2 linked regions of the Novipirellula caenicola genome follow. The protein of the gene in region 1 binds, or shares a complex with, the protein of each later gene. Links are inferred from orthologs where the notes say so. Each region holds a gene or a part of one and is shown on either strand. Other genes may lie near its edges. The genes, in order: pheT and pheS.

The links.
Region 2: the proteins of pheT (region 1) and pheS are in contact, whole or in part, in a crystal structure (PDB 6P24), measured with the Escherichia coli proteins. The link is inferred for Novipirellula caenicola from one-to-one orthologs.

What each region holds. Positions count from the first base shown.
Region 1 is NZ_BAABRO010000015.1:147,934-158,520, reverse strand. Bases 2,741-5,705 are described here. They hold pheT (phenylalanine--tRNA ligase subunit beta), read left to right. Parts: upstream 2,741-3,199; coding sequence 3,200-5,212; downstream 5,213-5,705. Outside these bases: ABEA92_RS23935 (YHYH protein), read right to left, coding at 1-84; ABEA92_RS23930 (hypothetical protein), read right to left, coding at 168-902; ABEA92_RS23925 (hypothetical protein), read right to left, coding at 919-1,938; ABEA92_RS23920 (sigma-70 family RNA polymerase sigma factor), read right to left, coding at 1,935-2,456; ABEA92_RS23905 (ABC transporter ATP-binding protein), read right to left, coding at 5,802-7,607; ABEA92_RS23900 (ABC transporter ATP-binding protein), read right to left, coding at 7,749-9,542; ABEA92_RS23895 (serine hydroxymethyltransferase), read left to right, coding at 10,053-10,587.
Region 2 is NZ_BAABRO010000002.1:82,682-93,169, forward strand. What follows is about bases 7,623-10,488. They hold pheS (phenylalanine--tRNA ligase subunit alpha), read right to left. Parts: upstream 9,636-10,488; coding sequence 8,610-9,635; downstream 7,623-8,609. Other genes in these bases: serB (phosphoserine phosphatase SerB), read left to right, coding at 7,623-8,167; rplT (50S ribosomal protein L20), read right to left, coding at 9,807-10,163; rpmI (50S ribosomal protein L35), read right to left, coding at 10,378-10,488. Also shown: ABEA92_RS04435 (protein kinase domain-containing protein), read right to left, coding at 1-82; ABEA92_RS04440 (lysophospholipid acyltransferase family protein), read left to right, coding at 233-841; ABEA92_RS04445 (hypothetical protein), read left to right, coding at 991-1,506; ABEA92_RS04450 (DUF1559 family PulG-like putative transporter), read left to right, coding at 1,675-2,613; ABEA92_RS04455 (CPBP family intramembrane glutamic endopeptidase), read right to left, coding at 2,947-3,873; pgsA (CDP-diacylglycerol--glycerol-3-phosphate 3-phosphatidyltransferase), read right to left, coding at 3,890-4,471; 30S ribosomal protein S12 methylthiotransferase RimO, read right to left, coding at 4,673-6,094; more of serB, read left to right, coding at 6,956-7,622.

The sequences.
Region 1 (10,587 bases):
GCCCCCTTCGTGTGCCGACAAATTCACCGAGCCGATGCCCAGCAATAGGCCAGCAACGAGGATAGCGAGGTAGCGAACGTTCATGCGATTGATTTTGTGGTGAGAAAAACGTTTGGTTCGAAATGGCCCGTGCACTCAGCGATCGTACTCGTTCAGCAACGGCAACGTCATCGCTTCGGTTTTCGAGGCGGAGCACTGGGAACGAGGTCATTGAGATTCGAGAAATCGGGGCGAGATTTACCATCGGGCGGTGAGGTGACCACATGGCGAAAGATGACGGTGTTATCGAGTTCGATATCGTCAGTCCAAATGAATCTCGCTCCTGCGAAATCATGGGCAAAGAACGGTTCCTTCGGCCCCACTCGCTCCTGCGTATACTCTTTTGCATTCCCCCACGAGCGATCATCAAAGTCGATCGCGTACCAATCCTCGGGCATCGCTAGGTTTTCGACTCGCGGGTTTTTGGTATCACGATCAATCGGTCCGTGTGAAAACGCCTTCGCTTTCCAGTCGGCATTGGTGACGGTGCCATCGCCAAATTTCAGAATGAAACCGGCGTCCCCGATTTGGGTATTGGCGTACTCCATGCCTGTTTCGGCATCGGCATTGTCCTTCGCCATCACGGCAATCGTCATGGGATAAGCCGGCAAAATATCGACCGAGACAACGTTGTGCGGCATGAATTTAATCGAATCGACTGCGACCAATTCGCCGTTGATGTACATCACAAACCAATTGTCGGCGTAAAGGTTCGCTTTGACGGTGTCGCTCAATTGAGGTTTGCCAATTTTGCCTCGAGAGGAAGTCGGATTCGACGAACGCTGAGCCCAAGCATATTGGGCTAGTTGGACGGTGCAGACGAGTGCTACGATTCCGACCATGCTAAAGACGAGTCGTTTCATATTGTCTTTCTCTCTATTACTCGAATTCCACGACACGTTCACGGTCGTGATGGGATTGGTGATCAAAATAGTTAGGTGCAAGCGTTCGCTCTTCGACCAAGGTCATGCTTAAGGTTACGTTATCGGGTCCGTAGGGCATCTCGAAGAACCGCATCTGACGAATCTGGCCGCTTGCTGCAACGTAACGAATTTCGACTCGGGCAGGCCCTAGAAACCCTGGTTTCTTAACCGCTACCATTAATCGGTTGGGCGCAATGTCCGCTTCGTCGACTGATGTTAAAGACTCTCCGTCGACGGGGATGACGTGCAAATCGTAGGCGGTGTGCAACGCATCAAGTCCGTCATGAAGATTATTGATCGGCAATGAATGCTCGTGACCGGGTAGGTCTCGATTGAATCGCGTCCGATCATCACTGAACCGCACCGGTCCATCTGGCCGCACGGCCCAGCTCGTCAACCCATTGCTTCCTGTGATAAAAAATTCTCCTTGCCCGACTTTTCGCTTCAACACAAATTGGTGTGCCCCACGCAAATCCAAGATCGCACCATCGAGCGATGGTTTGGGAGGACGATGATGCTCGGGCGACTTGCGTTCCCGGTCTCCTTGAGGCCTTCGAGTCTCTTCGACCGAAATCACGAACGTGCGATCCAATGATCGAGCATTGGCTTTCATGATTCGGTCCAGCTCCAATCCCGCCGCGGATGCAGTGGGAGCACTCCAGGAGTGCCAAAACAAAAAGGTGCCGAGCAACACTACGCACGCGGTCGTCGCCAATGCAATCGGGGCACGTTTCCACCATTGGTCTGCAGAGGCGTTTGTCTGCAACTGCACTTGTGGTTCACATTGATCCAAAGCCGCCAATTCGGTCTGCGTCATCCATTCATTACGCAGCCGGTCATGCAGCATCAATTCCGAGGCAAACTGTCGGGCATGCAGCGGATCCGATTGGATCCACTGGCTCAGTTGCTGCAGTTGCTGCTGGGACAGCAAATCGTCGAGGTATCCGTCAATCAAATCTCGCATGTCCGAGTTCATTGAACGCCAGCCTCCAAGCTTTTTCGCTGGACACACTCTCTTAGTTGGTCGCGAACTCGTTGCAATGCCTTGGCGACCGAGTTGGCGGTCATGCCAACGCGATCTGCGATCGCAGCCGGTTTCATGTCTCTCTGGTATCGCAACTCGAACAAACGTTGGGCTCGCCCCTCGAGTCCACCGAGACAATCCTGCAAGAAGTCAAGTTGCAGTGATTTCTCTTTCGCGACTTCATCAATCGCCACGGCAAGACAAGCAGCGGTATCATCGTCAAAAACTAACCGATCTCGCCGCCGACTTCGCAGATAAATCCCCACCTGATTGCGGGCGACGCCAATCGCCCAAGCGACGAACGGGTGGGCAGGATCGTAAGACGCATAGGATTCGATGACGGCCACGGCGATGTCCTGAAGCACATCATCACGATCACGAAAATCGCGAACCATGGACGTCACGAATGCCGATACCGCGGGCTGAGCCAGCGTCCATTGCCGGGCGGCTTGTCGGGCTGTTTCGTCCACACTTGATCTCCATTGAAAAGTAAAAGCCTCACACTCTTACTTATCCGAATGGTCGAATTCATGACCGACTTTTTTCAAAATTGTCGCAAATGACCAGCTCGAGTCTCTCGTCCACTGCTCGTTTGTCACAGGAGAACCCGAGAATCAACGAGGTCGCGATTGGCAGGACACACGGCAGAGCTTTGTCGTCGCCCACGCGACGGCGGCGGGAAAGCAAACACGTAAACCCTTTACGAAAAAGAGGTTACTGCGACGCGGACATGGTTGGCGGTTAATTTGCGATGTTGATATCGAAGCGTCAAGAAAAGTCGCGAAAGAGTCGCAGACACTTTGGGAAGATCCGAAAAAAAACAGCTCGCCGCAAACGAGTGCGACAAGCTGTTTTTCGATAAAAGTCGGGCCGACTGGATTTGAACCAGCGATCTCCACACCCCCAGTGTGGCGCGATATCCAGGCTTCGCTACGGCCCGTGATTCGTCAGAAACACCCCTCAAACGCGGGGAAGACTATCGTCTTTCTCTTCGTTTTTGGGACGTTTGAATCAACGTTCTGAAGATGCTAATCCAATCCGCTCGCTCTCGCTAGCCCGGATTGAGCCGGAAGCCAAATTCTGAAATGCGCCTCAATCGGACCGACGCCAATCCAGGAAAACCAGACGCTCGGTTTTGCGAAATCGTCCCATTGGATAATCTATTGCCTGTCTCGTTCGCTCCCATTTCCCCTGTTACCCCACAGCTGCCACGATGCTCGTTTCTTGGAATTGGCTCTCTCGCTACCTCGATCTGCCGATGAGCCACGAAGAATTGGCTCTCCGCCTGAGTTTGTCAGGGCTGAACCACGAAGAAACCACCACGGTCGATGGCGATGTCGTGATCGATCTGGAAGTGACCAGCAACCGCGGCGATTGTCTCGGTCACCTCGGCGTGGCTCGCGAAATCGGCGTTTTGTACGACTTGAGCGTCAAAACGCCCGAAATCGAACTCAGCGAAGCAGGCCCGAAAATCGAATCGCTGCTGAGCGTCGAAAACCGCTACACCGAGGCTTGCCCTCGCTACACCGCCCGCGTGATCCAAGGGATCAAAGTCGGCCCGAGCCCCGAGTGGATGGCCACGGCACTCAAAGCGGTCGGCATCGGTGTGGTCAACAACGTCGTCGACGCCACGAACTACGTGATGATGGAATGTGGCCAGCCGCTGCATGCGTTCGATTACGCCAAAATCGCGGAGCAAAAAGTGATTGTCCGCCGAGCCGAAGAAAAAGAGACAATCGAGGCGATTGACCATCGCAACTACGAACTCGACGAAGCGATGTGCGTGATCGCGGACGCCAAGGAAGCTCAAGCGGTCGCGGGCGTGATGGGAGGTGCCGTTTCCGAAGTCGACGACATGACCACCGATCTGGTGATCGAAGCGGCTATCTTTACCCCGCTGATGGTGCGTCGTGCGGCTCGCAAATTGAAACTGCAAAGCCCGTCGTCCTACCGATTCGAACGACGCGTCGATCCCGTCGGCGTCGATTGGGCGAGCCGCCGAGTTTGCCAATTGATCCTGGAAACTGCGGGCGGCCAATTGGCCGCAGGCGTGATCGACACGGCGCCCGAAATCACACCGAACCCGCCCGTCACGCTGCGGCTGAGCCAGGTCGAACGTGTGCTGGGGATCAAAATCGAGCGTGAAGAGATCGAGCGAATCTTGGTCAAGCTCGGCTGTGAATCCGAAAGTGGCAGCGACACGTATGTACCACCGTCGTGGCGACACGACTTGGGACGCGAGGCCGATTTGATCGAAGAAGTCGCACGGATTCATGGTTACGAAAACATTCCCGAGGATGCTCCGATTGCCGTCGCGCCGAGCAGCAAACGTGACTTTGATGTCGCGATGGAACGCGTTCGATCGGTGATGACCAGTGCAGGATTCTCCGAAGCGATGACGCCAAGCGTTGTCACGAACAAGCTTGACGAATCGCTCAGCCCGTGGACCGATTTGCCAGCGCTGAAAACCGAAACCGCGATGCTCAAAGGAGCTCGTACGCTGCGTCGGTCCTTGATCCCAAGCCTGTTGGAAGGACGTGCGAACAACTGGGCTTCGGCCAGCATTCATGCCGATCTTTTCGAGATCGCTCACATTTACTTGCCACAACAGAGCAACGAAGCGTTGCCGAGCGAACAATACTCGTTGGCGATGGTTTCGGGTTGCGACTACTTGGAAATGAAGGGAGCGATCGAAACGCTTTGCCAACGCATGGGCGTCGTCGATCCTGTCCAGGTGAAGGCGATCGAGCGGAGTGGGTTTGCCAAGGGCGCCGTGGTCGAAGTCAGCTGTGGCGAGCGAATGGTGGGCTACCTCGGCATCGTCGACCCGAAAGTGTTGAAATCGTGGAAGTTGCCTGTCCCGGTCGTTGCCGCCGAGTTCTCGCTACCGACTCTGCTGGAGGCGGCATCGCTTGTGCCGCAACAGCAGAGCGTCAGCATGTTCCCCTCGGTCGAACGCGACTTGAACTTTGTCGTTGCCGAGTCGGTCCGCTGGAGTGAGCTGGAACGCGTCGTGCGGGCGGCGGTAGGCGAAGAGCTTGCGGGGGTTCGCTACTGTGAAACGTACCGTGACCCGGCCAAAGACGGCAAGGATCGCAAACGCGTCTTGATGTCGGTGTCCTTGCAACTGCACGACGGCACGCTCAGTGGCGAACAAGCCGACCAATTGATTGGTCAAGTCATCGGCGCGTGCAAGCAAGAGTTGGCCGCCGAGTTACTGTCGTAGGCCGGACTCGACGATTGCGAGCGTTCATGCTGCGGCAGACTCAAGTGCTTTCTGAACCTTCACAACGCTGTCGTAGCGATTGACGTCGAAAAGTTCATCGTCCAATACTTTCGAGCAGATGCTCCGGAGAGGTGGATTGCGGTATGTCACCTCTCCCAAACGCAGTTTGGGAGAGGTCGAGCAGAGCCTTCAGCGATTGCTCGGGTGAGGGTCGTCCGAGCAAGCCGGGTCGAACGATACGTCAAGATGGCTCACCGCGGCCCTCACCCGGACGAGGCCTAAAGGGCCCGCCCGACCTCTCCCGAGCAGACGCTCAAGAGAGGTATCTTGCAACATGCCACCTCGCCCAAACGCAGTTTGGGAGAGGTCGAGCAGAGCCTTTAGCGATTGCTCGGGTGAGGGTCGTCCGAGCAAGCCGGGTCGAACGATACGTCAAGATTGCGCGGTCGGCCCTCACCCGGACGAGGCCTAAAGGGCCCGTCCGACCTCTCCCGAGCGGACGCTCGGGAGAGGTGGATTGTCCGCCCCGCCGGCAGCGTTTGTGAAGGTGAGTCGGTTACCGCCGCGTCCCGGCCTACAATGACTACACTTACGACACGAAACGTTCGTGCAAGTCTTTGTAGAGCCCGTTTTGCTTTAGCAGTTCCTCGTGCCGGCCTTGCTCGGCGATTTGTCCGTGCGACATGACCAGGATTTGATCGGCGGTCCGGATCGTACTGAGGCGGTGAGCGATCACGAGACTGGTGCGATTCTCAAGTAGCCGTCCCAGCGCTTTTTGAATTCGCAATTCAGTTAATGTGTCCACCGCACTGGTGGCTTCGTCTAGGATTAAGATCCGTGGGTTGGCGACCAACGCGCGGGCAAAACAGATCAGTTGGCGTTGCCCCAGCGAGACGCGGCCGCCACGTGATCCGGCTTGCGTTTGCAGTCCCTCGGGCAAATCCTCAATCAACCACTCGCAATCGAGCGACCGCAAGGCTTCGACTGCATCGGATTCGGTCGCGCCGGCACGTCCCGCAACAATATTTTGCAGTACGCTGCCCGTGAACAGATAATTCTGTTGCGGAATGACTGAAATGGCACGCGAAATCGACTCGCTTGTCAGCTCGCGAGTATCCAATCCATCGATGAAAATTTTCCCGTGGGTCGGTAAGTAGTAACGAGAGACCAAATTGGCAATCGTCGACTTGCCGCTGCCGGTTTCACCGACAAGTGCCACCATTTGGCGTGGCTCGGCGACGAACGAAACATCCCGCAGCACCCAATGTCCTGGATCATAGGCAAACGAAACGTTTTCGACGGTTAGCTTGCCGTCCACTTGAAGTGGTAACGAAACTGCCGTCGGCAAATCGGTCCATTCGGGCGGCGTATCGAGCAAGCGAAAGACGCGTTCGGCGCCGGCCATCGCCGTCAGTGCTTGGTTGTATTGATTGCCCAAGACTTGGATGGGGCTAAAAAATAATCCTGCCAGGAACCAGAACTGGATCAAATCGCCCACGGGCATTGGATCGCTGGCCACAATCGCTCGGTACGCGCCGACGATCAAAACGAGTCCCAACGAAACTTGGCCCGTTAATTCCAACAGCGGCATTAGCAAGCCGTTATGCCGCGCGCTATTCATGTTGTATTCAGCGTGATCGGCGGTCAATTGGCGAAACAATTCGGCATTGGTATCTTCGCGAGCCAAGGCCTGAGTGACGCGAATCACGGCGACCGATTCGGCAATCGTGGCGGTCACGCGACTGAAACTTTCTTGGACATCGCGATACGCTTCGCTGAGTCGGTTTCGCATCACCCGGCCAATGATCCACATCACGGGACTCATCGCCAACACAACCATCAACAGCGGCAGATCGTACCAGGCCATGATCACCGCGGCGCCGATCATTTGCCCACCCTGGACGAGACTGACGAACAACACGTCCTGGACACCGACGCGGACGGCGTCACAGTCGCTGGTGATACGGCTGATCACTCGCCCTGTTTTCGTCTTCGCATAAAAACTCATCGGCATCTGCTGCAAATGCGAATAGACCGAACCGCGAAGGTCGTGCACGATTGCTTCACCTAACTCCAGTGCCAAGCGTTGACGAAACACCAGCGTGAATTGGGTCCAAGCAGCCAGGGCCAATACGCCAAGCGAAGCGACGATGATGGATGCCATCGTCCCCGCATGAGAGATCGGACCATTGATGACCGCCCCAATCGACCACGCCAGTAGCGGCAATTGGATCGCGCGGAGCAGGACGAGCGTGAGCAGCACGTTTCGCTTAGCCGCATACGGACGCATCAATCCCCACAACCGAGCCACCAGCGACAACGACAGCGGCCGCCGATGCGGATCCGCATCAGGGTCGCGTGTGACGCGGACCATGGGGGCAAAGGTACTGCTCATAAGAAATGCATGATGCTGAAAGGACGTTTGGTTTGGAAAAATTGTCGCTGATCGCTCCGCGATCTTTGCGTTTTGACTGCGGTGCGGTCTACGACGTTAGGAGCTTCGCGTTATGATCGCGGAGCGATCAACGACTTTGATTCAACGACATTGGCTTTGTGCAACTTGGTGGTAGGGGCCGGGCTCTCGCATTAATTCTTCGTGCGTTCCTTGCTGGACAATCTCTCCGCGATCTAACACGATCACGCGATCGGCCCCCCGCAATGTACTGAGCCGGTGTGCGACGATCAGTGTCGTTCGCCCCTTGGACGCTTCCTCGAGTGCCGCAAGGATTTCATGTTCGGTTTCCGGATCAATGGCCGATACGGGATCATCCAACAGCAAAATCGCGGGGTCGGTTAACAATGCTCGGGCCAGAGCAAGCCGTTGCCGTTGGCCGCCCGAAAGCGACATGCCGTATTCGCCGAGGACCGTGTCGTAGCCATCCGGTGTGGCTTCGATAAAGTCGTGAGCGGCGGCAAGCCGAGCGGCCATTCGCACTTGCTCTCGCGTCGCTCCGGGACAACCAAACGCAATGTTCGCTCCGATCGTGTTGCTCAACAACAGCGGTTCTTGCAGCACCAAGGCGACTCGGCGTCGGAGCGTTTTCAGGTCCCACGCTCGGACGTCAACACCATCAATTTCGACCACGCCGAGAGTGGGATCGTAGAACCGCGGAAGCAAACTGAGCAGCGTCGATTTCCCCTGGCCCACTGCGCCCAGAATTGCCACCCGTTCGCCTGGGCGAATGTGTAGCGAAATGTCCTTTAGAACGGGATTACCGGCGACATATTCAAAACTGACATTGTGAAAGTGGATTTCGCCGCGAATCGAATCGGGCAGCCACGCATCGTCGGGTTGCGAGACTTCTTCGGCCGCATCGAGCACCTCGAACACTCGCCGTGCCCCCGTCAATGATTGCTGGATCGTTCCGGTCAAACTTGAAAGGTTGCCGACTTGGTTGCTGAATTGTTGCAGCAGACCGGCAAAGACGATCAGACCGCTGCCCAGTGGCAGACGGCCGATCGAAGTCAGGTAACCACCGTAGATCAACAGCACGACGAGATTGATTTGCGTCAGTAATTGGATCGAGGGCCCAAACCGGCTAACACGCCGAAAGACGTCTTGCTGTTGGTTCAACAGATCATCGTTGGCTCTGTCGAATGATTTTGTTTCGGCCGATTGTCGACCCAGCGACTTGATCACTGCGACTCCGTCCACCGATTCGGCCACCCGCAAAACCAACAGGTCAAACAAATGACGCGACTGGTCGTACATCGGCCGCACGATTCGCGAAAATCGAATACTCGACCACCAAACCACAGGCGTCGTCGCCAAGCAGACCAGCGTCAACATCGCATCGATCCGGATCATGAACGTCAAATAGAAGACCAGCGACATCGCCAGGATCGACAGCTGAATCAACACGCCATCGATGAACGCACGCGTGGCTTGGACGTCACCGGTGACACGGTTGATGATCGTGCCGGCAGGTTGATTGTGATAAAAACTCAAACTCAGCCGCTGCAGTTTCGCATAAACCTCGGCACGCAAATCGACCACAATTTTTCGGTGTACCAGCGTGCCCGAGATGATCGCGTAACTGTAATTCAGCAGCGCACGAACGATCGCGACGACGGTCATGGCGACCGCAATGGCGATGACCTGAGTCAGCGGCGACCAGTGAACCGGAAACAGAATTCCGAAGGGTAGGGTAGGGAAGTTGGGGGTATCGTGCGAATAGAAACGGATCACATCAATCGCGAGTCCGCCGAGTTGGACCAAGGCAACGGCTAACCCCATCAACACCGCTTGCAGGAAAAGCATTGCGGCGCACCAACCACGGTACCGCCACGCCAATTTCAGTAATCGCTGAACGACTTGATAATTTGACATATCGCTCAGCGAGTCTTGTGGAAGCAATGGAGGAAGGGGGGCGAAGCGAGATCGAACAAGGCGTTGCCAAGACTAAATGCAAGAGATGTCCCACTCGATTCCGGTTCGACCGAAACATCTTGCCACAATTCGACGATCCAAACAGTGGCTTTCCGAATGAAAAAGGGGCACTGAAACGGATGATTTTGATAGCTTTCGGTTGCCTTGGATGCGAGAAATGCGGGAAAGACGAGGAAGCTGGGTGATGGTGGCGTGATTCGTCGAGGTGGGGATTCGTAGCCTCATCCACTACGTGTTTTGTGGGGGTGGGGATTCGTAGCCTCATCCACTACGTGTTTTGCTGGGACTTGTTGCCTCGTCCACTACGTGGTTTTGCGGATTTCCTTTTTTGGACCGGTTCCCTGGTTTTGGCGACATTGACGCTTTGCCCTCCGCGGTCGACAATCGTGTCCGCCGTGGTGCGAAGATCGCAAGCTTACTTCTATCCTCCTCCCCCAATTAAAAAAACTCATGAATTGGCTGCAGCAGCAAGACCCTGAAATCTGGGAAACCATCCAAGCCGAAGCCACCCGCCAGCAGGACGGGTTGGAGATGATCGCAAGCGAAAACTACACCAGTTTGGCGGTGATGCAGGCGGCCGGCAGCGTTTTGACCAATAAATACGCCGAAGGCTATCCCGGACGCCGCTACTACGGTGGCTGCGAGCACGTCGACGTGACCGAATCGCTGGCGATCGAACGAGCCAAAAAGCTGTTTGGTGCCGAAGAAGCAAACGTCCAGCCGCATGCGGGATCCCAAGCCAATACCGCCGTTTACCTGTCTTGCCTGGAACCAGGCGATTCGGTTCTCGGGTTGGACTTGGCTCAAGGCGGCCACCTGACTCACGGCATGAAGCTGAACATCAGCGGCCGGCTGTACAATTTCCACTCCTACGGCGTCGATAAAGAGAACCATCGCCTCGATTTTGACCAAATCGCCAAATTGGCTCGCGAGCACAAGCCAAAGCTGATCGTCGCCGGAGCGAGTGCCTACCCACGCGAAATCC
Region 2 (10,488 bases), on another replicon or contig:
CGTCCAGCAACTCAATCGTTGAAAACCCAACGCCAAGCAATAGGATGCAAACGTCTAAGGATACCGAGTCTCTCTTAGTCATTCGCAACAAGGAGCCTTCCTACTCCATCCGCTGAGGAACAAACGCACTAACCTATCATAACCCACCCCCCAAAAGTGGTCAATTCGGCATCACAGGCGATTGCCGCTTGACCGCTGGGCGTTTTCGGGTCGGCCCAGTAAACTTCTTGCCATGGCAATCACAAGTCATGTTATCGTTCTGTTAGCGAAGATGTTCAGCGGTTTCACCGTGCGGTGGATCGACTGCCAACCGGATACCTGCCAACGCATTTATTTCGCTAACCACACCAGCCATCTCGACGCGGTCGTGTTATGGTCCGCGTTGCCGCGCGAAATCCGAGCGGTTACCCGCCCCGTGGCCGCCAAAGATTACTGGTCCACTGGATGGGTCAAACCGCATATGGCCAAAGCGTTCAATGCGATGCTGATCGATCGCAAAGAGATCAAGGTGCATCAGAGCCCGATCGATTCGATGCTTCGCCAAATGGGTGACGTCTATTCGCTGATCGTGTTCCCCGAAGGCGGCCGATCCTCGAGCGACGATGAGATGGGCACTTTTAAAAGTGGCCTGTACTACATGGGCAAAAAACGGCCCGACCTGGAGCTCGTGCCCGTCTATATCGACAACGTCAACCGAATTTTGCCGCGGGGTGAGTTCCTGCCGGTTCCGCTGCTCAGCTGCATTACGATCGGCCCGCCAATCTTTCTCGAAGCGGGTGAACCGAAAACCGAGTTCCTCAAACGCGCCCGTGAAGCGGTGCGCCGATTAAAGGACTTGTAGCGTCCGCCTGGTTCGGCATCGGCCCCTTTTCCCAAATCGCCTCCGTATCGATCGACGATCGTTGCGGCGTGTGGGTGTACAATGCAGCGACGCAATTCTTTGATCGCTGGTTCCCCTCCATGTTTCGATGCCCGGTTGCGAGACTCGCTGTGTTTCTTCCTGACCCGCAAAAGACGCCGCTTGCCCTTTTTACCATTGCCGTCATTTTGACGACTGGTTGTGGCTCGAGTGAACCGCCGCCACGCAAGGCAATCCGGGGGCAGATCACCGTGGATGGCAAACCTGCACCGTCAGGATCGATCAGCTTTCTGCCCGCTCGAGGAACTTCGGGGCCCGCTGCAACGTCTCTGATAGTCGACGCGGAATATCAGTTCACCCACTCCAATGGGCCTTTTGCTGGAGCACACCTGGTTGTGATTAGTTTTGATAAAGCTCCGGCAGTAGCGAGCACGGCGAGCGACACCGCCGGATCCGATGATCCGCCGTCGTCGGAATCGGCCGAAGCGGTCGATCCTAAAAAGCGATCCGTTAACAAGTCACCCTCGCTTCGCCGTAAACGCGCAGCCGATGCTTCGGCGAGCGAAAAACGACGCTGGGAACTCGAATTTGTCGTTCCGACCGACGACCCTAGCGTCAAAAATTTTGCTCTGACCACGCACGAATAAGAAAAGTAGCGGCGAACAACGAACTCGATCGCGACAAAATCACATCACGATTCATCACTCATCATCGAAAACTCACTAAAACGAAAACACATCATCCGCACTCACCTGTGGCGTCGCCAAACACACGGCACCATGCTTCGCCGACCGAATTTTATCTACCAATCTGTCATGACCGCTTTCCCATCACGCCGCAACGCATTCACCCTGGTCGAACTGCTGGTCGTGATCGCAATCATTGGAGTGTTGGTTGGTCTGCTATTGCCTGCGGTGCAAGCCGCGCGAGCGGCGGCGCGACGCATGAGCTGCTCGAATAATTCAAAACAGTTCGCACTGTCGCTGCACAATTACCATTCTGCGTTCAACACGTTTCCGTCCGGCAGCATTGTCTCAGGCCCCAACGGTTACTCGTGGGGAATGGTTTCACAGGTCTTACCGTTCATGGAGCAATCGGCGAGTTTCGAATCGATCGATTTCACCCAAGCTCACTGCGGCGACCATATCAAAGATTTGCAGGCCCGCGGCGGCAACGATCCATCGTCACAACCGATCGCGATGCTGATGTGCCCAAGCGATCCGAGTTCGGGGCGATCCTTGTTAAGTGGTCCGCTCGGCCCCCTGCCGTTTTCGGGCGACTGTGGCGTGTTGAACCCAATCAACTATCTCGGCAACGCCGGCAGCTTGGATGACGACATCAACAATACCTACCAAGCATGCGGCGGCATCCCAAGCGGTGCCGGTTTCAGCGACGGCAACGGCATGTTCTATAACGAAAGCCAAAAGCGGTTTCGCGACATCCTGGATGGGTCGAGCACCACGATCCTGTTTGGTGAGCGAACGATGCCCGATGATCTAGGATGGGGCTGGCCCATTTGTGGTGGGAATGAATGTGAACACTACATTTCCGCAAAGATGGGGTTGATGCTCGGCAACCACAACCGCAACGAATACTACCTGCACCTGCAACACTACTGGAGCTATCACGAGGGCGGATGTCATTTGACGTTCGCCGATGGCAGCGTTCGTTTTGCCACCTACAGCATGAACTACAACACCTATCTCGATCTATCGACCCGCAACGGCCACGAAGTGATCGCATCGGAGTGGTAGCGTCGTGTCGTCTCCTCGTTGCGGGGCTCTCGCGCAAACGCCGTGATCATTAGCGTTGGCGCCGCGAACCGTCTGATCGCAGCGAGTTAAACGTTCGACTTTTACCGGGCGACTTTTACCGGGCGGCTCGCGCTGCACCGCTATAAGAGCCACCCGTTTTGTAGCGACGCTCGCCAGAGCGTGGGATGGCCGCGTGCCAATACGATTCACCACCTTCTGGCGAAGGTAGCTACGACGAAGAAGGTAGTTACCAGTGAATTGCGCTCGCCGACAAGCATGAGCCCCTGGCCACTAGAAACCACGTAAGATCGCAGAGCGATCAACGACGATGTTTTAGCCGGGCGTTTGCGTGAACCACAACCGCAACATTTCGACGCTCATTGTGAACCCGTTTAACACAATGTGTACGATCAACGAAGGTGTGATGCGTCCGGTTTGACGATACAGAAACCCAAGGCCGGCTGAGAAAAAGAACAACGGAATCGCCGCGGCACCTTGGTTGCCATGCATCAATGCGAAAATCAAACTGGTCACGAACACCGGCCACACACTCTTGGGTCGCCAAAGCTCTACCGCGTCTTCTTTGAGCGGGTCTTCTTGGACGTCACTCTCCACTGGCCGGTCAGCAAACGCCTGCAATCCGCCTTGCAACAGCACGCGGAACAAAAATTCTTCGACCCACGGGGCCACAAGCGCGGTCCCCACGAACAACACGATGAAAAACACCGGCGTCGGTTGCTGTTTCATCACGTCGAGCACCGGATGTTTGTACTCGACAAGCAATGATGCAAAGTGGGCAATCAGTAACGTCGGAGGAATCAGCATCAACGACGCCTTCAGCCCGACCACGACGTCGCGGGATTTCCAAATCAACCCAAGTCGCTCGGCTGCGTCGGAACGGATCAGCCGCAAAAACCCAAGTGTGCCGGTGAAAGCGATCAAACCGCCAACGGACTGGGCCGCCAATCCGGCCAACAACAGATCAGAACTCGGAGCCGCTCCTTCGGGCGTAGGACGAATTTGGCCCATCGCGACAAACAACTTGGCCGTCAACAACGTGAGCACCAGGCTCAACCCGAACATCAACATCGCATCGGCGACGGTCCAAAACGGTCGATCACGAACTTCCGCTGGCAAGATGGTATCGGTCCAAGGTCGCTCGGACCGCAGCACCCGGTACAGCGTTTTGCCCCACAAGACGACACATCCAACCACGACCATCAGAAGCGTGCTGGCGAACACCGCGTCGACAAATTGCATACCGTGGGGTCCTGTGCTACGAGGCGTCCTGCTCACCACGCATGACGCGTGCCGCCGCCATCGTGTAGTCGTAACCTGAATAGACGGTCAATGCGATCGAAGACCAAATCAGGATTGTCGCCGTGATCGACAACCACGCGGCCACCGGCGTGCTCATCAAGCACAACAGGGATGCGACGATCGCCGCACACTGCAACACCATCTTCCATTTGCCCAGCCAGCTCGCTGAAAAATCGCCACCGCCCCCTTCGATGATCCCTCGCAAACTGGTCACCAGCAACTCGCGGCCGACCACCACCGTGGCCATCCACGATGCGATCCCCGACCCCGCTTGTTCGACCAACGCGATGAAGGATCCACAGATGATGATCTTGTCCACGAACGGATCAAAAATACGACCAAGCTTGGTGACCTGCCCGTATTTCCGCGCCCAATAGCCATCCATCCAATCGGTCGACGCGGCGATCAGAAACACGATCATTGCCGAGGCGAAATAGCCCATGGGGATCAACACCACCACGGCAATCGCCAGCAGGAACCGCGCAGACGTCAACGCGTTGGGGACATTGTAGATCGACGTGGATGTCGCTGAAGTCATTGCCAAATTAGTGCTCATTGATCGTGCCGTTACAAGTCCCAAGACTAACAGATCACGCCCAAATGCGAAGTGGCCCTGTTTTCTAACTCGGCACGACCTGAACTTAAGCCGGCAAAGTTGGAAACCACTTAGTGGCGGTCTATCATCTCAGAGCCCATCGCAGGAAATTCGCTGCGCGGCACCCCGAAAAACATCCGAAGACTACTCGCCGAGTGATGCAGCGATCAAATCGTAACCGTCCGATGCGACGATCTCGCATTTCTTGATATCACCGACTTGGATCGACTCGTTGTCGTCCGACGGAGATACGTAAACGATGCCGTCAATATCCGGTGCCTCACTGCGTGTTCGGCCAATCCACACGCCTTCCTGTTCCGGCAGCGGCGAATCGATGATGACGTCGTCAATTGTGCCAATTCGGCTTTGCACCCATTCAAATGCAATCTGTTGCTGGACCGCCATCAACTCGCCTTGCCGACGCTCGGCCACTTCTTTGGGCACCCGGTTGGGCAACTTGGCCGCTGGCGTGTCTTCTTCGACTGAATAGGTGAACACGCCAAGGTGTTCGAAACGCTGCTGCTCGGTGAAATCGATCAGCTCAGCAAAGTCCTCGTCGGTTTCGCCGGGGAATCCCGCAATCATCGTCGTTCGCATCACGAGATTGTCGATTCGCGAACGCAACTTGCCAAGAATTTCTTCTTGCAACGAACGAGTCGTCTTGCGTGCCATGCGTTTCAGCATCGTGTCGCTGGCGTGTTGCAGCGGCATGTCGATGTACGGCAGCACTCGCTTGGCACCTGCCAACGTATCGATCAACGCGTCGTCAATGTACATCGGATAGAAATACATCAGCCGGATCCACTCGACCGAATCGATCTTGTCCAACTCGGTCAACAATTCCGTCAAACGCGGAGTGCCGTAAAGATCTTTGCCGTAATAGGTTGTGTCTTGAGCCACGACGACAATTTCCTTGACACCGCTGTCGCCGAGTCGTTTAGCCTCGTCGATGACTTGTTCCATCGGCTTGCTGTAGTGTTTGCCCCGCATCTTCGGGATCGCACAAAACGTACACAGCCGGTCGCAGCCTTCGCTGATTTTCAAGTAAGCAAAGTGCCGCGGCGTGACCGCACTTCGCACCGCATCGCTAAGCGGTTTGATCGGAGCAGGCCGGAAAACTTTCTGCTGCTCTTCGATTCCCGACTGCAAACGATCGATCACCGAGACGATCTCGTTACGGCCAAAGACGCCGATCATCGCATCGATCTCAGGTCGCGCCTCGAGCAATTTTCCTTGCTGACGTTCGGCCAAACATCCGGTGACGACGACGTTGCGAATTTTCCCCTGTCGCTTCAGCGCCAGCATCTCGTCGATCGCCCCAAGCGACTCGTCGCGAGCCGAATCGATAAAGCCGCACGTATTGACGACGACAAAGTCCGCATTGTCGACCGAATCGACCATCGCGTAACCATCTTCGTCCAGCCGGCCGAGCATCTGCTCGGTATCGACCAGGTTCTTGGGACAGCCGAGGCTGATGACCGCATAGCGGCCGCGCTTGCTCGAATCGTCGCCCGTTGGACGGTTTTGCAAAGGAGAAGGAGTATCCGAAACGACAGGAAGTTGCATGGAGTGCACAAACAAATGGGCGGGGGGGAAGCTAAGCAAGCACGATTTTTCGCAGCGACAGCTGAATTAAACCCAAGAATCGCCGAATTGGCTACCGACTTTCTCGGGATTCCCGCCGTTATTTTGCCGCAGCCCCCGCCACGATCCTCATTAGCAGGACCCTGCGTGAGGATTATCCCCCCAATGCGACGAGGCCGCGCAGCTTCGAGCAGAGCGAAGCTCGCGGTTGAGCGAGTTCAGCTCCCCTTTGGGTAACGCTGTGAAGCATTCCGTAGCGGAACTCGCGGGCGGCTTGTTGTATTATTCGTACGATGGACTTCCTAGTCCGTCGAATGCGCCATTGATGGAATAGAAAGTCCATCATGCACCCCTTGCCGCAGGAAACATCATTAAATCAACAAGCCGTCAAGAGTTTCGGGGGACACTCGCCGTGGATCGAAAGTCTTGACGACTTCCGCTACGTTGAAAACACACAAACCTTATAAGAAAAATCGCTTCACAGCGTTCCCCCCTTTGCGAAGGTCAGAGATGGCGGTAGCCAGCTCGGGGTGGGGCAATCGGTTCTAGAGAAAGTGTGGTGTTTTACAGAAAGCGACGGGCAAATTCAGTGTCACCCTGCCACGCGCGAACATTGCTGCCGATTTCACGAAGGCGGCTTCCCGCATTCACCGCCACGCCACATTCCGAGCCCCGATTCTGAACCCCCGCGTGCTCTGATTCCCCAGCTTCGCTCGCCGTGCCTACCCTTCATCGAGGTGCCGGATCGGTCTATGCTTTCGTCTTTCTTTTCGGGCCCCCTTTCTTTTCGGGCAGCGCCCGGCGAACCGCTCAAACGAAAAATGGCCGATTGGAGAGCCAACAATGGGCAACATCTTTTTACTGCGATTCACCGGCGAAGACCGCGTCGGATTGACGGCCGAATTGACCCGCACACTGGCCCAGCTCGGCGCCGAGGTGCTGGATATCAATCAAGCGGTCATCCACCAATCGCTGTTGTTGGGGATGATGATCCGCGTCGAGGAAGGAGTCGAAGTCGAGCGGCCCATCAATGCGATGGCGGAATCGCTTGAACTTCGCGTCAAAATTCGCGGCATCGGAGACACCGAATACGACAACTGGGTCGACCGCCAAGGCAAACCGCGGTACATCCTGACGCTGTTGGCTCGATCCATCGAAGCGTCGCATATCGCGGCGGTGACCAAGATCATCATGGACGAAGGGCTCAACATCGATGTGATTCACCGGCTGTCCGGTCGGCCTCAGCGACTGGAAAACCCCGAGACGCTTCGCCGCGCCTGTGTCGAATTCTGGCTTCGCGGCGAGCCTCACGACAAACCGCGGATGCAGGCCCTCTACATGGACCTCAGCCGCGAATTGGCAATCGACATCGCTTGGCAAAAAGATGACGCCTACCGCAGATCGCGACGGCTGGTCGCGTTCGACATGGATTCAACGCTGATCCAAGCCGAAGTGATCGACGAATTGGCCAAAGAAGCCGGCTGTGGCGACGAAGTGGCTGCGATCACCGAAAGTGCGATGCGCGGCGAGCTGGACTTTGACACGTCGCTGCGTCGCCGTGTCGCGACGCTGAAAGGGCTTCCCGAATCGTCGCTACAGAAAGTTGCCGAGCGATTGAAATTGACCGAAGGCGCCGAAGCCTTGCTGCTAAATCTACACGAACTCGGCTACCGCACCGCGATCCTGTCGGGCGGATTTAGCTACTTCGGCAACATGCTTCGCGATCGACTCGGCTTCAACTACGTGCACGCCAACGAACTCGAGATCATCGACGGTAAACTGACTGGCAAGGTGCTCGATCCGATCGTCAACGGACAACGCAAAGCTGAGCTACTCGAGCAGATCGCCTCGAGCGAAGGAATCAACCGTCGCCAAATCATCGCAGTCGGTGACGGAGCGAACGATTTGCCGATGTTGAACCGAGCCGGGTTGGGCATCGCGTTTCATGCCAAACCGATCGTCCGCCAAGAGGCCGGCCACGCGGTTTCCAATCTCGGACTCGACGCCGTGCTATACCTGCTAGGCGTCCGTGATCGCGAGCGAGTGCAAGTGTAGCGAAACTCGCGAACGGCTTGTTGATTTAGTGAAGTTTCCTGCGGCAAGGGGGTATGATGGACTTCCTAGTCCGTCAATGGTGTATTCGACGGACTAGGAAGTCCATCGTACGACTAAAACAACAGGTCGCCCCTAAACCGTTGGCTCACGCCAACGGCAGGTCATGTCTCGGACTCCGGCCTATTCGCTTGCTACTAGAGCTTTTTCACTTTTGATGTAGCTGCCGTCGCCAGACGGTGGACCACGTTCTGGCGAACGTAGCTACGGCCGTTTATTCGAGCAAACGCTGCCGACTCCAACGAATCTTGCAGCTGCTCGCGATATTGCTTGGCCTAGCCGGGAAGGGATCTTTAGCAAGATCCACTACGATGGTCGTGGAAAGGATCTTTGGCAAGATCCGATAGGTTGGTCGTATCGTCAGCAGCTCAAATTCGATTGCTTGCTAGAACTGCCGTAAAAATCGCAGGTCGCCGCTGTACAGGTCGCGGATGTCGGTGATCCCGTGTCGACGCATGCACAGCCGCTCGACGCCCAACCCGAACGCGAATCCGCTGACCTTTTCTGGGTCGTAACCGACCGCTTCAAAGACCGCGGGATCGACCATCCCCGCACCGCCAAATTCGATCCAGGTATCATTCCACAGGAAATCGACTTCCACACTCGGCTCGGTGAACGGAAAGAACGAAGGCCGGAAGCGGATCTGAACGTCGCCGCCAAGATAGTTGGTCGCAAACACACGAAGAACCGTCTTCAAATTCGCCATCGTGACGTGCTTGTCAACGTACAAGCCTTCCATTTGATGGAACATCGGATAATGCGTCGCGTCAGGTGCATCAGGTCGATACACACGGCCCAGCGAGATCACGCGGATCGGCGGTTCATGTTGCTCCATGACGCGGATCTGCACCGTGCTGGTTTGGCTTCGCAGCAACTGCGATCCTTCGCTACCGGCTTGAGTAGCCGACGCGGTCGCCAGATAAAAATTGTCCAGCGGGTCACGTGCTGGATGATCTTCGGGAATGTTCAGCGCGACGAAATTGTGCCACGGATCTTCGACCTCAGGCCCTTCGGCCGCCTCGAATCCCATTCGCCCCATGATCTCCATCAAATGATTGATGGTTTGCGTGATCGGGTGAATGTGCCCAACGTTGGGCCGGATTCCTGGCAGCGTCGCATCGAATGTCGGATCGATCCCCGACGCTTCGCCGCCGCCCAAACGCGATTGCGATGCCTCGAACGATTCTTGCAACTTTGCCTTGAATGCGTTGAGTCGCATCCCCGCAGCCTTGCGATCGCTTGGATCGATGCCACCCATCATCTTTTGAACGTCTTTGAGTGCCCCTTTTTTCGCACCTAGAAAACGCACACGGGTTTCTTCCACGGCGTCAGCATCGGCAGCGTTCTCGAACGAATCGAGAGCGTCTTTTTCGAGTTGGTCGAGCGTGCTGATGAATTTATCGAGGGACATGATGCCAGGACACTAAGTCAAATGAGGGTGGGGAAGGAGCGAGAAAACGAGGACCATTGGTTAGCAGCGAGCTACCCAAAAATAAACCCAGCAAAAAATAAACCCAGAGTGCGTTAAACGCGACTCTGGGTCGTATTGGTTTACCCCTAAACAGGGAAAGACACCCGAGGCTTAGGCCGCGAGAACTTCTTTGACCTTGTCGCAGACCTCTTTGAAGCCAGCCTTGTCGTGGATCGCCATTTCCGAAAGCATCTTACGATCCAATTGGATACCGGCCTTGTTCAGACCGTAGATGAATTGGCTGTAGCGAATCCCGTGCTGACGAACCGCAGCGTTGATACGAACGATCCATAGGCGGCGAAAGTCACGCTTGCGGACGCGACGATCGCGGAACGCATACACACCAGCCCGAAGCAATGTCTCCTTGACGCTTCGTGTCAGTTTACCGCGTCCGCCGCGGAAACCTTTGGCTCGTTTAAACAGACGCTTTTTAGATTGCCGACGTGCTGAACCTTTGGTGGTACGCATTGCTTTTACTTCCTAATGGTTGGATCGAATGCTCGAGGATATCGTCGTTGCGATAGGGGTTGTTCGAGCTTTTCGTCGCCTTTCTGACTTCAGGCCCCCGTCAGTTCGATGCTGCGGGTGTTTCGCCTAGCCAGATGGATACGGTTCGACTTTGGGGTTGTGTGAAAAAATAAATAGAAGGTTTGAAATGCGAAAGCGATAAATGCTTTCGTACTTAGTTGCTGTAGCCGTTTAGAGCTGCGTGAATGGTCGGTTCCATCACGCTATCCAGCGAGGTGGTGCCACGCAGGTTACGACGACGCTTTTTGGTCAGGCCTTTTGCCAG